Regions from separate parts of the Gordonia sp. N1V genome, predicted to be linked through region 2. Evidence: riboswitches for the same ligand, from Rfam matches in the RefSeq annotation. Region 2 holds a riboswitch; the other holds the start of a gene.
The links. A riboswitch is a leader RNA that binds a small molecule or an ion and turns the genes downstream of it on or off. The one in region 2 is predicted to bind cyclic di-AMP.

Region 1: linked by a shared signal. The riboswitch ahead of P3L18_RS13760 (transglycosylase family protein) and the one ahead of P3L18_RS00970 (C40 family peptidase) in region 2 are both predicted to bind cyclic di-AMP.

Annotation. Positions count from the first base shown of each region.
Region 1 covers NZ_JARJDD010000009.1:98,587-105,660, reverse strand. The annotation lists gene P3L18_RS13780 (hypothetical protein) at 1-51, shown strand, start outside; gene P3L18_RS13775 (flavin reductase family protein) at 83-661, shown strand; gene moaA (GTP 3',8-cyclase MoaA) at 658-1,773, shown strand; gene P3L18_RS13765 (MoaD/ThiS family protein) at 1,778-2,026, shown strand; cyclic di-AMP (ydaO/yuaA leader) riboswitch at 2,288-2,462, shown strand; gene P3L18_RS13760 (transglycosylase family protein) at 2,470-3,081, shown strand; gene P3L18_RS13755 (molybdenum cofactor biosynthesis protein MoaE) at 3,215-3,664, opposite strand; gene P3L18_RS13750 (molybdenum cofactor synthesis domain-containing protein) at 3,717-4,196, opposite strand; gene moaC (cyclic pyranopterin monophosphate synthase MoaC) at 4,193-4,729, opposite strand; gene P3L18_RS13740 (hypothetical protein) at 4,743-4,946, opposite strand; gene P3L18_RS13735 (protein kinase) at 5,128-7,074, shown strand, end outside.
Region 2 covers NZ_JARJDD010000001.1:216,085-223,158, reverse strand. The annotation lists gene P3L18_RS00995 (heme-copper oxidase subunit III) at 12-629, opposite strand; gene P3L18_RS00990 (hypothetical protein) at 771-1,280, shown strand; gene trpD (anthranilate phosphoribosyltransferase) at 1,358-2,425, shown strand; gene P3L18_RS00980 (Lrp/AsnC ligand binding domain-containing protein) at 2,458-2,736, opposite strand; gene P3L18_RS00975 (DEDD exonuclease domain-containing protein) at 2,741-4,609, opposite strand; cyclic di-AMP (ydaO/yuaA leader) riboswitch at 5,215-5,384, shown strand; gene P3L18_RS00970 (C40 family peptidase) at 5,401-5,988, shown strand; gene P3L18_RS00965 (NlpC/P60 family protein) at 6,131-7,074, shown strand, end outside.

The sequences.
Region 1 (7,074 bases), on a different contig from region 2:
TTCTTGCTGGGCGTCGTCTACGCGTTGCGGTCGGGCCGCGGGGCCCGGTGATCGTGTGTCGGCTTCTGTCGATCGACCCTCGGTGATCGCCACCCACGCCGCTCTCGCGCCGGCATCGGACGAGGGTGCGCTGAAGCGGGCGTACAGCTGTTTTCCGTCGGGCGTGGTCGCGGTCTGCTGCCATCGTGGCGCGCCCGAGTCCCAGGAGTCCTCCGAGCCCACAGACTCAACCGGCCCGGAACTGGTCGGGATGGCCGCGAGTGCGTTCACGTCGGTGTCGCTGGATCCGCCGCTGGTGAGCGTGTGCGTGCAGAACACCTCGACGACGTGGCCGCGGTTGCGTGACGCCGGCACCGTCGGTGTCAGCGTGTTCGCCCACGACCAGGCACAGTTGTGCCGTCAGCTCGCCGGTCCGGCACCGCGACGGTTCGACGGTATCGAGCCGCTCGGTTCCGACGACGGAGCCCTGTTCATCCCGGGTGCGGCCGCTCACCTGTCGTGCACGATCGAGAGTGAGATCCCCGCCGGCGATCACCTGCTGGTGCTGCTGCGCATCCGGCGTCTCGACGCCGACCCGGATGTCGAGCCACTCGTGTTCCACGCCAGCACCTTTCGTGCTCTACAGGCACGGATTCCCGACGACGATCCCGCGCGCCGATGACCGTCGTCGATCTCGGCCTGCCGCTGCCGTCGGTGCTACGGCACGCGGCGGACGAGGCGCGGTCCGGGGCGTCGACCGCACCCACGTCCGGGCCGCTGCGCGACACCTTCGGCCGGGTGGCCACCGATCTGCGGGTGTCGGTGACCGACCGCTGCAATCTGCGCTGCGACTACTGCATGCCCGCCGAGGGCCTCGACTGGTTGCCGACCGAGTCGGTGATGACCACCGCCGAGTTCATCCGGGTGCTGCGGATAGCCGTCGCCGACCTCGGCATCCGCACCGTCCGGTTCACCGGAGGCGAGCCGCTGCTGCGCCGCGACCTCGAGGACATCATCGCTGCCGTCACCTCGCTGCCGCAGCGCCCGGAGATCGCGATGACGACCAACGGCCTCGGGTTGAGGCGCCGTGCCGCCGGTCTCGTCGAGGCCGGGCTGACGCGCATCAATGTCTCGCTGGACACCGTCGATCCCGCCCGGTTCGCCGAGATCACCCGACGTGATCGGCTGCCCGACGTCCTCGCCGGCCTCGACGCCGCCCGTCGCGCGGGGTTGTATCCGATCAAGGTGAACGCGGTCGTCCCCGATCGTCGGGACCTGGCCGGACTGGTCGACCTCGCCCGGTTCTGCCTGGACGCCGGATATCAGCTGCGGATCATCGAGCAGATGCCGCTCGACGCCGGACATCGGTGGGATCGGTCGCGGATGGTCACCGCGACGGAAATCCTCGACGTGCTGTCGGCGCATCTCCGGTTGCGTCCCGACACCGTGCCGCGTGGAGGTGCGCCTGCGGAGACCTTCCTCGTCGATGGCCACACCGACGCCCGTGGAGTACCTGCCCGCGTCGGCGTGATCGCGTCGGTGACGCGCCCGTTCTGCGGTGACTGTGACCGGACCCGGCTGACCGCGGACGGGGCGCTGCGCAACTGCTTGTTCGCCGACGCCGAGACCTCGCTGATGCCCGTGCTGCGGGGCGGTGGTGACGACGAGCTCGACGTCGATCGTCGGATCGCGCAATTGTGGCGGGAGAACACCTGGGCCAAGCGCGCCGGGCACGCGGTCAACACCGCGGGATTCCGGCAGCCGGACCGTCCGATGTCGGCGATCGGGGGCTGAGCGGATGCGTGTGACGATCCGTTATTTCGCCGCCGCCTCCGCGGCCGCGAAGACCGAATCCGACGTGCGCGACATCGCCGAGGACATCACTCTCGGTGAGCTCGAACACATTCTGGCAGCCGATAATCCGGAGTTGGCGCGGGTGTTGGAGCGGTGTTCGTATCTGCGCGACGAGATCGCGCTGTGCGACCGCACGCGGCGCCTCGGTCCGACGCACACGATCGACGTTCTCCCCCCGTTCGCCGGGGGTTGACACACCCGGCTCACTTGTGAGCTTGATCACATAACGAGTCAATAACGAGATGGACACGAACCGGGCGTCACGCCCGTGAACTGCACGGACACCGAAACAGGGCCCAAAGACCCACCGGCACGCCGAAAATGGGTTGTCAGGACGGGGTGATTCCCGCTCTCAGACGTCGTACTGTACGAAGCGTCCTTCACAGAAGGTCACAGCACAGCAAACAACACACCAAGATTTCCACCGGTCGCGCCGAGCCTCGTTCCTCCGGTGGAATGACGAGCACACATCTTGGAACGAGGACGGGGGACCCACCCTTTTCCGCAAGGAAGAACGGACGTCGACAGACGCCCTTGGGGTTAAGTCCGGTCGCCGCACGGCGATTGTGACCGAGCACCTCTCGCTCGAACCCGACAGCTGACCTCGCAGGCGCGTGGAGAGAGGTTATTCGACTTATGTCCGGACGTCACCGCAAGCCGTCGACCACCACCGCAACCAAGACCTTCGCGAAGATCGCGCTGACCGGAGCCGTTCTCGGCGGCGGCGCGGCCCTGCTGGGCACCGGCTCGGCACATGCCGCCTCCGATTCCGAGTGGGATCAGGTCGCCCAGTGCGAGTCCGGTGGCAACTGGGCCATCAACACCGGCAACGGCTACCAGGGTGGACTCCAGTTCAGCCCGAGCACGTGGGCCGCCAACGGTGGCACCCAGTTCGCGCCGAGCGCCGACCAGGCCTCCAAGGAGCAGCAGATCACCGTCGCCGAGCGAGTCCTGGCCACCCAGGGCAAGGGCGCATGGCCGGTCTGCGGCACCGGGTTGTCGGGGGCCACCCCGCGGACCGCCCCGGCCGACACCCCGCGTCCGGATGCGCCCCAGGCGCCCGCCAAGGGTCTCGCGAACACCCCGAACGCCACCAGCACCGACCAGGCGATCGATCAGGTCAGCCAGGCCGGCGTCAGCCCCGAGGTGCAGAACCTGCTCAAGGCCGCCAAGGACAGCGGCTACCAGCTCACCCCGGATCAGCTGCGCCTGTTCAACGAGAACAAGGGACTCGTCCCGCTCCCCTGAACCCGATCGGTTCAGCCCTGACGAAGGGCCCCGCACGTTGCTCGACGCCGTGCGGGGCCCTTTTCCAATTGTCGGGGGGTGTGTCGGTTGTGGCCGGTGTCAGGTGGTGACCTGTATCAGGTGATGCCCGTGATCAGGCCGACCCGACCCACTCGTCGGTTCCGTCGCCGAAGAACTGGTGTTTCCACACCGGTATGCGCGCCTTGACCTCGTCGACGAGTCGCGCGCACAACGCGAACGCCTCGGCGCGGTGATCGGCGGCCACGGCGACGACGAAGGCGACGTCGCCGACCGACAGGTCACCCACCCGATGGGAGACCGCGACCGCCCGGACGCCGTCGGCGGCCGCACAGATCTCGGTGACCACCTCGGTGAGCACGCGCGGGGCGTCCGGGTGCGCCGAATACGACAGACTCGTCACCGTGCGGCCGCCGTCGTGGTCGCGGACCGCGCCGACGAACCCGACGACCGCGCCGGCATGTCCATCGGCAGCCGCGACGACGCGGGCCTCGTGGTCGGCGAGTGCGATCGGGTCGACGCTCACCGCCGTGTGCACGACCACCACCGGGTTGCCGGCGGTCATCGGTGACAACCATTCAAACGGTGACAACCATTCAATCGGTGACACGAGTTCATCAGTGATCGCCGCCGCGGATTTGGTCGAGAGCGTGGTCGAGGACGGTGGCGAGGACCGAAAGGCCGTCGCGCACACCGCCGGTCGAGCCGGGCAGATTGACCACCAGCGTCGTGCCGGCGACCCCGGCGGTGCCACGGGAGAGGACCGCGGTCGGCACCTGCGGCAGACCCGCGGTGCGGATGGCGTCGGCGAGACCGGGGATCTCGATGTCGAGCAGCAGTCGCGTCTGTTCGGGGGTCCGGTCGGTCGGTGCGAGCCCGGTCCCGCCGGTGGTGAGGACGAGGTCGACGTCGGCGTAGATCGCGGCCCGGATCGCATCACCCACCGGTGGGCCGTCGGCGACGACGTCGAGCTCGTCGACGGTGAACCCGTGGTCGGTGAGCCACTCGGCGATGATCGGGCCCGTGCGATCGGGATAGGCACCACGGGAGGCCCGGGTGGAGGCGACGACGATCCGCGCGATGCGCTGCGTGCTCATGGTTGCATCCCGAGGTCCGCGTGTGGCCCGCGCTCGTCTCCTCGGTGCCAGTCACCGGACCGTCCGCCGGACTTCTCGAGGAGCCGGATTCCGTCCATGCGTGCGTGACGGTCGACGGCCTTGACCATGTCGTGCAGCGTGAGTCCGGCCACCGCCACCGCGGTCAGTGCTTCCATCTCCACGCCGGTCCGGCCCGCGGTGGTGACCGCAGCCGTCACGTCGATGTGATCGGTGCCGATCGTGAAGTCGACGTCGACCGACGACAGCGCAAGCTGATGGCAGAGAGGAATGAGCGAATCGGTGCGTTTGGCCGCCATGATCCCGGCGATCCGCGCGGTGGCGAGGACGTCACCCTTCGGCAATGACGACGAGGTCAGCAGGTCGATGACGGTGGTGCTGGTGCGAAATGTGCCGCCGGCAACGGCGCGGCGCTGGGTGACCGACTTGTCCCCCACATCGACCATGCGGGCCGTACCCGAGTCGTCGACGTGGGAGAACCGGGCAGACGACTGCGGATCGGGCACCGCACTCACTCGGTCACCGCGCTCAGCGGTTGATGACCGTCTTGGGGTTGATGTAGTTGACCTCGTCGGCCGGCAGCGGGAACTCCACCTCGCCGAACGGCGACAACGCGCCGGGCAGCGCGGCCGCGAACTCCGAGACCGCGTGCTCGGGACCGTCGCCGTCGGAGGCCTTCGGCCAGCCGTTGTCCACGTAGTGCTTCTTCGAATTGCTCTCAGCCACGCGCATATTGTGCCACGGCGTGCTCCGCGGCACGCGGTGCGCTCACCGTTTGGTCCCCGACGCCCGCGTCGTCTCATCACCGACGTCCGCGTCGTGGGCCCATCGTTCGAATGATACGAAGGCCGATCTCAGAGCACGTTGGGTAAGGTCACAGGCCAGCGGTCCACCCCCGATCGAAGGAAGAATCGTGCCTCTGAGTCCAGGTTCGCAGGTCGCCGGCTACAAGGTGGTGTCCCTGCTGGGTTCGGGCGGGATGGGTGAGGTGTACCTCGTCGAGAACCCGCAGTTGCTGCGGCGGGAGGCCCTGAAGGTCATCTCGCTGGCCGGTGCGCACGACCCCGATTTCCAGCGGCGCTTCACCAACGAGGCGCGCACCACCGCGGCGCTCGATCACCCCAGCATCATCTCGATCCACCAGTACGGCATCAACACCGACGGCACCCCGTGGTTCACCATGAACTACCTCGAGGGCGCCGACCTCACCCACGGCGCGATCTCCCCGTCGGACGTGATCGAGGTGACCACCCGTGTCGCCGACGCCCTCGACTACGCCCACCGGCGCAACATCATCCACCGTGACGTCAAACCGGCCAACATCTTCGTCAGCCGGGACGAACACGGTCAGATCGCCCGGGTCACCGTGCTGGACTTCGGCATCGCCAAACTCGTCAACTCGACGTCACTGACCGCGACGAGTGCCTTCATCGGCACGCTGGCCTACTGTGCCCCCGAGGTGATCGAGGGTCACGACGCATCAGCCTCCTCGGATCAGTATTCGTTGGCGTGCACCGTCTTCCAGCTCCTGACCGGGCAGGCCCCGTTCACCACCACCACGCCTTCGGCACTGGTCATGGCGCATCTGACCAAACAGATCCCACCGATCAGCTCGCTACGCCCCGATCTCGGCACCCTCGATCCGGTGATCGCGAAGGCACTGTCGAAGAATCCCGCCGACCGCTACCCCGACTGCCGGTCGTTCTCGACGGCGCTGCGTCAGGCATTCGAGGGCCGGGGTCAAGCATTCGAGGGGCGGGGCAACCCCACACCGCCATCGCACCAGTCGAACCCGGCGGCAGGACCTTTCGTCGGGGCGAACCGCCCGTACTCCCAGCCGACGGTGCCACCGTCGCAGCCGACGCCGCCGCCGTCCTATGCGACGCCGCCGCCGTCGCATCCGAATCCCTCGCATCCAAACCCCTCGGTACCCAACCAGAATCCGTCCTACCCCGGCCAGATACCGTCCGCGATGCCCGGCGGCTACGCGCCGGCTGGCCCGACGGTCGCCAACAACCCACCCTCGCAACCGAATTCGCCGTATCAATCGGCACCGTTCGGCGCGCCCGCAGCGGCCGGCGGCATACCCCCGACGTTTCCGCCGGGAACGCCGCCGCACCTCATCGGTGGCGGCTATCCGCTCTCCACACCGGCGGCCCCGAAGAAGAAGCGCACCGGCCTGATCGTCTCCCTGGCGGCCGCCGCCGTGGTCGTCCTGCTCGTCGTCGGACTCGGCATCGCCTTCGCCGCAGGCGCTTTCCGCGGTGATGACGACCAGCCAACGGCCAGTGGACATCCCACGGTGCTCGCTGTCTACGGCAACTCCAGCTGCGGCATCTCGGCCAAGCAGTTGTATTGCTGGGGAGCCAATTACGACAATCAGCTCGCCAACGGCGGCACCACCGCGTCGCCCACCCCGGTCAAGGTCGATCTTCCCACCGTGACCGCGGTCTCGTTGGGTGGGTACGTCGACACCGACAAGGACTTCAAGACCAGCACGTGCGCGGTCTCGGGAGGTCAGGCCTACTGCTGGGGCGACAACGGCTACGGCCAGCTCGGCACCGGCACCACCTCCGACGCCCAGACGCCGACACCGGTGACCGGGCTGTCCGGCACGGTGACGGCGATCGCCACCGGTTTCGGCAGCACCTGCGCCATCGCGGGCGGCAAGCTGTACTGCTGGGGCAACAACGACGACGGGCAGGTCGGCGTGGACTCGGTCACCGACAAGACCTCAACCCCCACCGAGGTGACCGGACTGAGCGGCACCGTCACCGGCGTCGCCACCGCACAGGGCACCACCTGCGCCATCGCCGACGCCGTCTACTGTTGGGGCAACAACGACAGCGGCCAACTCGGC
Region 2 (7,074 bases):
GTGCCGCGCTCTCATCGGATGAAGTAGATCGTCACGAACAGGCCGATCCACACGATGTCGACGAAGTGCCAGTAATAGGACACGACGATCGCCGCGGTCGCCTGGGCCGGCGTGAACTTCGACAGCTTGGTGCGGATCAGCAGGAAGATGAAGGCGACCAGACCACCGATGACGTGCAGGCCGTGGAATCCGGTGGCCATGTAGAACACCGAGCCGTAGGCGCTCGAGGACAGCGTCGTGCCCTCGTGCACCAGGTGGTAGTACTCATAGCCCTGACCGCAGACGAAGAACGCGCCCATGAAGAAGGTCAGCAGGTACCAGCGGCGCAGTCCGAAGACGTCTCCGCGCTCGGCGGCGAACACGCCCATCTGGCAGGTCACCGACGAGAGGATGAGGACCGTCGTCACCGGGATGGCCAGGGCCAGATTGAGTTCGGTGGGCTCCGGCGGCCATCCGTCAACCGGATTGGCGTTGGCGCGCGCGACGAAATACATCGCGAACAAGCCTGCGAAGAACATCAGCTCACTGGACAGCCAGACGATCGTGCCGACACTCACCATGTTGGGCCGGTTGAGTGAGTGCACGCGCGCGGTGATGGCCGTTCCGGAAGTACCTACAGCGCTAGTCACAAGTTGAAGTATGACGGTTCGTAGTACGCGGTGACCACTTGGGTCCGAGATTGGTGGGAACTTTTTCTCTTCGCGCTGGTCGGCGCCGGTTGCGCGGGTGTCTCGGCGTGTCTGTGGGGCCCGTCGTGGTTTGCTCGGGGCATGGGTACTTCGCGATCGGGCCACGAGCCGGACCCTGCGCCGCGGGACGTGAACGGCCGTCCGGTGTCCCGTTCGCGATGGCAACGACTCACCGCACGGATCGGTTCCCACCGCGAGTCGCAGGTGATCGACGTCGACGACGCCGACCTCGAGGTCGTTGCGTCGTGTGTCGACGACGCCGCGTCGAGTTCGACTGTGCTGGAAGGGTCTTCGTGGCGCCCGGCGGATCAGGCGGTGGTCCGGCATGTCCTGGCGCTGCCCACCTCGCGGGTGTCCGACGCGATCGCGGTTGCCGCGCTCGACGGGTACCGGCCGGTGCATCCGGAGCAGGACAGCCCGGTGCCGGACGGACACGAGACGGTGGTGCTGGCACGGGTGCAACTCGTCGACGCGCTGCACCTGTCGCAGGAACGATCGAGGATGGCCAGTCTCGGGTCGCGACACGGCGGTCGGGCAGTGGGGTGGCAGGTGCTGCAGCGCGCCGAGAAGGCGGACCACTCCGGCCGGTGAATGGGCGGGTGAAAGGCCGGGCCGTGGGGTGGGCCCCACAGCCCGGGGATTGTCGGGTCAGCCCTACAGTTCTTGGGGTGAGCAGCGCGCAGAGGTACACGTGGCCGCAGATCCTCGGCCGGGTCACCGACGGCATCGACCTGACCGTCGATGAAGCGGCCTGGGCGATGAACGAGATCATGACCGACGGGGCGACCGGAGCACAGATCGCGGCGTTCGGGGTCGGGGTCAAGATGAAGGGCGCCGCGCCCGCCGAACTGCGTGGGCTGGCCGCGGCGATGTTGGAGCACGCGGTACCGGTGACCGTGTCCCGGCCCGCGATCGACGTGGTCGGCACCGGCGGCGACCGCTCGCACACCGTCAACATCTCCACCATGACCGCCGTCGTCATCGCCGCAGCCGGCGTCGCAGTGGTCAAACACGGCAATCGCGCGGCGTCGTCGAAGAGTGGTGGCGCCGACGTCCTCGAGGCGCTCGGCGTGTCGATCGGCCTGGGGGCCGCCGATGTCGGTCGCTGCGTCGACGAGCTGGGGATCGGATTCTGCTTCGCGCCCGTCTTCCATCCGGCGTTCCGTTTCACGGGGCCACCGCGTAGGGAGATCGGCATCCCGACGGTGTTCAACGTGCTCGGACCGCTGACCAACCCGGCGCGTCCCTCCCGCGGGCTGATCGGCTGTGCCTTCGCCGATCTCGCACCGGTGCTCGCCCAGGCCTTCGCCGAACGGGACGCGGCCGTGCTCGTGGTCCGGGGCGACGACGGACTCGACGAACTGACGACGACCAGCACCTCGACGGTGTGGCAGGTCGTCGATGGCCGGGTCGTCGAACTCGCCTTCGATCCGCGCGAACTCGGGATCGAACTCGTGGAGCTGTCCGCGCTGCAGGGTGGCGACGCCACCGCCAACGCCGCGATCGCCCGCGACCTGTTCGCCGGGGCGCGGGGACCGGTCCGCGACGCGGTGGTCCTCAACGCCGCGGGCGCCATCGTGTCGGCGGAGATGACCGAGGCCTACAGCGTCGACAGCCTCACCACGGCGATGGTGGCGGCGAAAGCGCGCGCCGAGGCCGTCATCGACTCCGGGGCCGCAACCGCGCTGCTCGATCGGTGGGCCGCCCGCTCACAGGAGCTGGCCGGTCGGCCGTAGACAGGTCACACCTCGAGTCACGTCGACTCGCGCTACTCCTCGCCGATGGAGAAGCCGCCCTCGACCTCCGAGCTGGAGTAGCTGCGGAAGGCGATGTGGGTGGCGGTGTGGGTCACCCCCGGTAGCCGGTTGATCCGGCCGGTCACCACGTCGGCGATCTCCGCGTGGTCACGCACCTTGATCTTGGCGATGAGATCGACGTCGCCGGCACACGAATACACCTCGGCGACGCCGCTGATGTCGGCGACCGCCTGCGCGGTCTCCGGGATGCGGTGAACGTCGGCGTGGATGAGGACGATGGCGGTGATCATGGCATCAGCTTAGGGCGTGGATCCCCCCGGCCCGTACCGCCTTTGCGCGCTGCGCCACGGCCTTCGGGTGCGGGGCCGGCGTCCGGCGGCGGGGCACGGCGGTCTCGGCGGCCGAGCGCGCCGCGGCCGCCCACTCGCCGCGGCACGCGGCCGATCCGACCGGTGACGCGAATCCCTCGGAGCCGGCGACGATCCGCACGCCCGGCTCGCCGAGCCACCGGTACAGCAGTGCCGATTCCTCCGGGGACGCACCCAGCAGCGGCCCTTCCCCGGGTAGCACCGTCTCCGCGGAGGTGACCAACGCGTCGACGACCGGCATGGGGGCCACGCCCCGTCGGGCGTGCCCGGCCGAGGCCAGCCGACCGTGTCGGATCACGGCCAACTCCCAACCACCCGCGCCGTCGGTCCGGGCGACGACGATCTCCGCGATCCGGCAGAGCGCCGAGAGTCGCTGACAGCGTGCCAGCGTGTCGATGGTCGCGGCGACGCGATCGCGGTGACGTGCCGCGGTCTCGAACATCTGCGCGTCGGTGAGCCGATCGAGTTCGTCGATGAGCCTTGACAACAGAGCCGAGTCGCGGCCGGAGAGCAGATCGTGGGCGGCCTGTACCCGGCCGACGTAGTCGGTGACCGTCAGTGGACGGTCGGTGGCCGCGGCGCACCCGCCGAGGACGTCGCCACCGTCGGCGGGGGTCCGGCACCAATGATGTGTCGCGGCGCCCGGCATCCGGGCCCGACAGGTGCGCAGTCCGGCGGCTCGTGAGATCAGCTCCGCGATCTCGGCGGCGCGGTTGCGATTGGCGACCGGTCCGACGGAGTCGGTGCCGGGGGTTCGGGTGATCTGCAGTCGGGGAAATCGCTCGCCGGTCAGCGTGATCCACCAGCCACGGTGGGGACGGGTGGAGCGCCGGTTGTAGGCGGGCGTGTGCGCGACGATCAACCGCAGTTCGCGGACCCCGGCCTCGAGTGCGTGGGCGCATTCGACGTGGTCGACGCGGACGGCGAGGTTGACCATCTCGGCGATCCGGGGTCGTGGGTCGGACCCGTTGAAGTACGACATCACCCGGCGTCGCAGATCCGTCGCGGTACCCACGTAGAGCACCTCGGCGGACGGTCCACGGAACAGGTAGACCCCTGGTCGTGCCGGAAGTCCTTCGGCGAGATGGCGTTTGGCGCGCAGGCGGGGGTTGCCGCGGGGTAGATAAGCGGTCAGGTCGGCGTAGGTGCGCACCCCCTGGTTGCCGATGCGCTCGAGGAGCCGATGCAGGACCTCCACGGTGGCGCGGGCGTCGTCGAGGGCCCGGTGCGTCGGACGCACCGAGACGTCGAACAGGTCGGCGAGGGCACCGAGACGGACGGTGGGGGCCTCGTCACGGGTCAGCACGCGGCGCGCGAGCCGGACGGTGCACAAGCTGGTGTGGAACGGCCAGGCCAGGTCGAGCCGCGCGGCGTTGTGGCGCAGGAATCCCATGTCGAAGCGCGCGTTGTGGGCCACCAGCAGGCATCCGCGCGCGAACTCGACGAAGGAGGACAACACCTCCCCGATCTGTGGGGCGTCGTAGACCATCGCGCTCGTGATCCCGGTCAGCGCGACGATCTGCGGCGGGATCGACCGCTGCGGGTCGACGAGGGTCGCGAACTCACCGAGCACCTCGCCGCCGCGCACCTTCACCGCGCCGATCTCGGTGATGGCGTCGCGGGCCGGATCGCCCCCCGTCGTCTCCAGGTCGACCACCACGATCGTCGTATCGAACAGGGACTGCTCGCCGAAGCCCGCGTCGTCGGTGTCTGCTCCTGCGCCGAGGTCGGCGAAGGAGAGCTGAGCCGTATCAACCACCACGCCGCGAACACTAGTTCGACCCACCGACAGCATTGGCTGGGGTGCGAGTGGCTGCTGTGATCGGTGTGTTCTCGGGCCCGTCGTCGGCGGCGCGCCGATTCTGTCGGTGGCCACTTCTACTGTCGGCTGCGGTGGTCGACACCGGAGCTCGCCCGGCCCGTTGCGCAACGGGCCGGGACGGGCGGACCGGGATGAATCGCCCGCCGACACGTCCGACAGACAGCAAGTGAGATGGAGATCACAAATGTACATCGACTGCGCCAGCTGCCCGGGCCGTCACCGTGCGTGTGACGGCTGCATGATGAACCTCTTCGTAGAGCCTGTGACCAGCGGTGATGGGGACGATCTCGGTGGTCGACGGGTGGCCCGCGAGGTGGGGGATTCCGACGCCGAGATCTGCTCCGCGGTCGATGTGTTCGCTGCTGCTTCGATGGTGAGCACGGCGTCTGCACGATCGGCAAAACTTGCCATCGGCCCTGCATGCGGACCCGGTTCGCGCCCGGGTCTGCGGATTCTGCGAGCCGGTTAGCCGTCACTGCGAATCGGGCCCTTTGTCCCCTAGTGGACAGACACGCATCCGATTTCGTAACCTTTCCGAGACCTTCACAGAGCGTCCCGCTTCAAACCGAAGCGGTCTGGGGAGATCACCGCTCAATCGTCCGACGGACGAACCGGGGAACCACACGTTTTCGGAGCAATCCGGATTGGGGTGAGTCGCGCCCTGGACACAGTTGTGTCCGGATCGCGTAGGGCCATTCTCTCGGCCCGAACCCGACAGCTAACTCGGTAGGCGGTCAAGGGAGAACCAAAGGAGAACTCGTTTCGTGGCCAAACATCGTTTGGAACAGCCGAATCGCGGAGGCATCGCCAAGAAGGCGATGATCGCGGGCTCGCTGACCGTCGGCTCGCTCGCCGTAGCCGCAGGTCCGGCCCTTGCCGCACCGGCTCCGGCGCCCAGTGCGACCATCGAGATCCCGAATCTCGGCAAGTTCACGGTGCCCGGCATCGATCAGAATCAGGTTCCGAACCAGTTCCGCCCGGGTGGTGGCGGTATCACCGCCCCGGTGCAGAGTGCTGCCGAGAAGGCCGTTCGTGCCGCGGAAACCAAGATCGGCGCGCCCTACGTCTACGGCGCCGCCGGCCCCAATGCCTTCGATTGCTCCGGTCTCGTCTACTGGTCCTACCAGCAGGCCGGCAAGACGATCCCGCGCGACAGCTACGGCCAGCTCGGCGGTGGACGCGCGGTGAACTACGCTGACGCGCAGCCGGGCGACGTCCTGATCTTCAACGGTGGTAGCCACGCCGGTCTCTACATCGGCAACGGCCAGTTCATCCACGCCTCCACCGAGGGTGTCCCGGTGCAGAAGGCGTCGGTCAACGCATGGTCGCTGACCGGGGTTCGCCGATACTGATCCCGCTCTCGGTGAGAACGTGTGAGCATGTATTCGGGCGGATCGCGCACAGCGCGATTCGCCCGAACGCGTCGAGGACTACGACGCCCCGGTTGAGGCAGAGGTGACGAGCCCGGGTCCGTGGGGAAGTGGCAAGGGGAATGTGGTGACAATCGTGGGAGCCGGATCGGCGATCGGTCCCAACCGATCGGCGCGCCTGGCGTTGACCACCGTGATCGCGGTGCTCGCGGTCGCGTTGACGCAGATCGGTGCGGTGTTCGGGACGCCGCATGCCGTGGCCGACCCGCCGCAATCGGCGGATCAGCTGCTGGCGCGTTACACCTCGCTGAGCCGTGAGGCCGAGACCTCGGCCGAACAGATGCACAACGCGCAGATCGAGTACGACAAACAGCGTGGCATCGTCGCGCAGTCCAAGAAGGCCGCCGCTGCCGCACAGAGTTCACTCGACCGCTCCCAGGTGTCGCTGAACGAGCTGCAGACGCGCTTCGATTCGCTGGTGCGCATCAGCTATATGGGTGGCCGGTCCAACCGGCTCTACGCCGTCCTCACCAGCAACTCGCCCCAGACCCTGCTCGACCAGATGTCCGGGTTGGAGATGGTCTCGCGTCGCGCCGCCGCCGATCTGTCGGCGCTGAAAAAGGTGCGCGCCCAAACCGTCTCGGACCGCGACGCCGCGAATACGGCAGCCTCGACAGCCACCCGCGCGGTCTCCGACGCCGAACGCGTGCGGGGCGATCTGCAGAAGAAGCAGGCCGAACTGCAGCTACAGGCCGCCCAGATCCGGGTGATCTACCAGAGCCTGACGGGTAAGCAGCTCGCCGCGCTCGCGGGGCCGCGCTTCGACTTCGACCCCGCAGCCGTACCCCGCGGGACAGCCCCCGCACTCGTCGCCGTGCAGGCCGCGCTGACCCGCATCGGCGATCCCTATGTGTGGGGCGCCACCGGCCCCGACTCATTCGACTGCTCGGGCCTGATGGTGTGGGCGTTCAAGCAGGCGGGCAAGCTCCTGCCGCGATCCAGTGAGGCGCAACTCGCCGGCGGCACGCCGGTCTCGCGCCAGGATCTGCAGCCCGGCGATCTCATCAT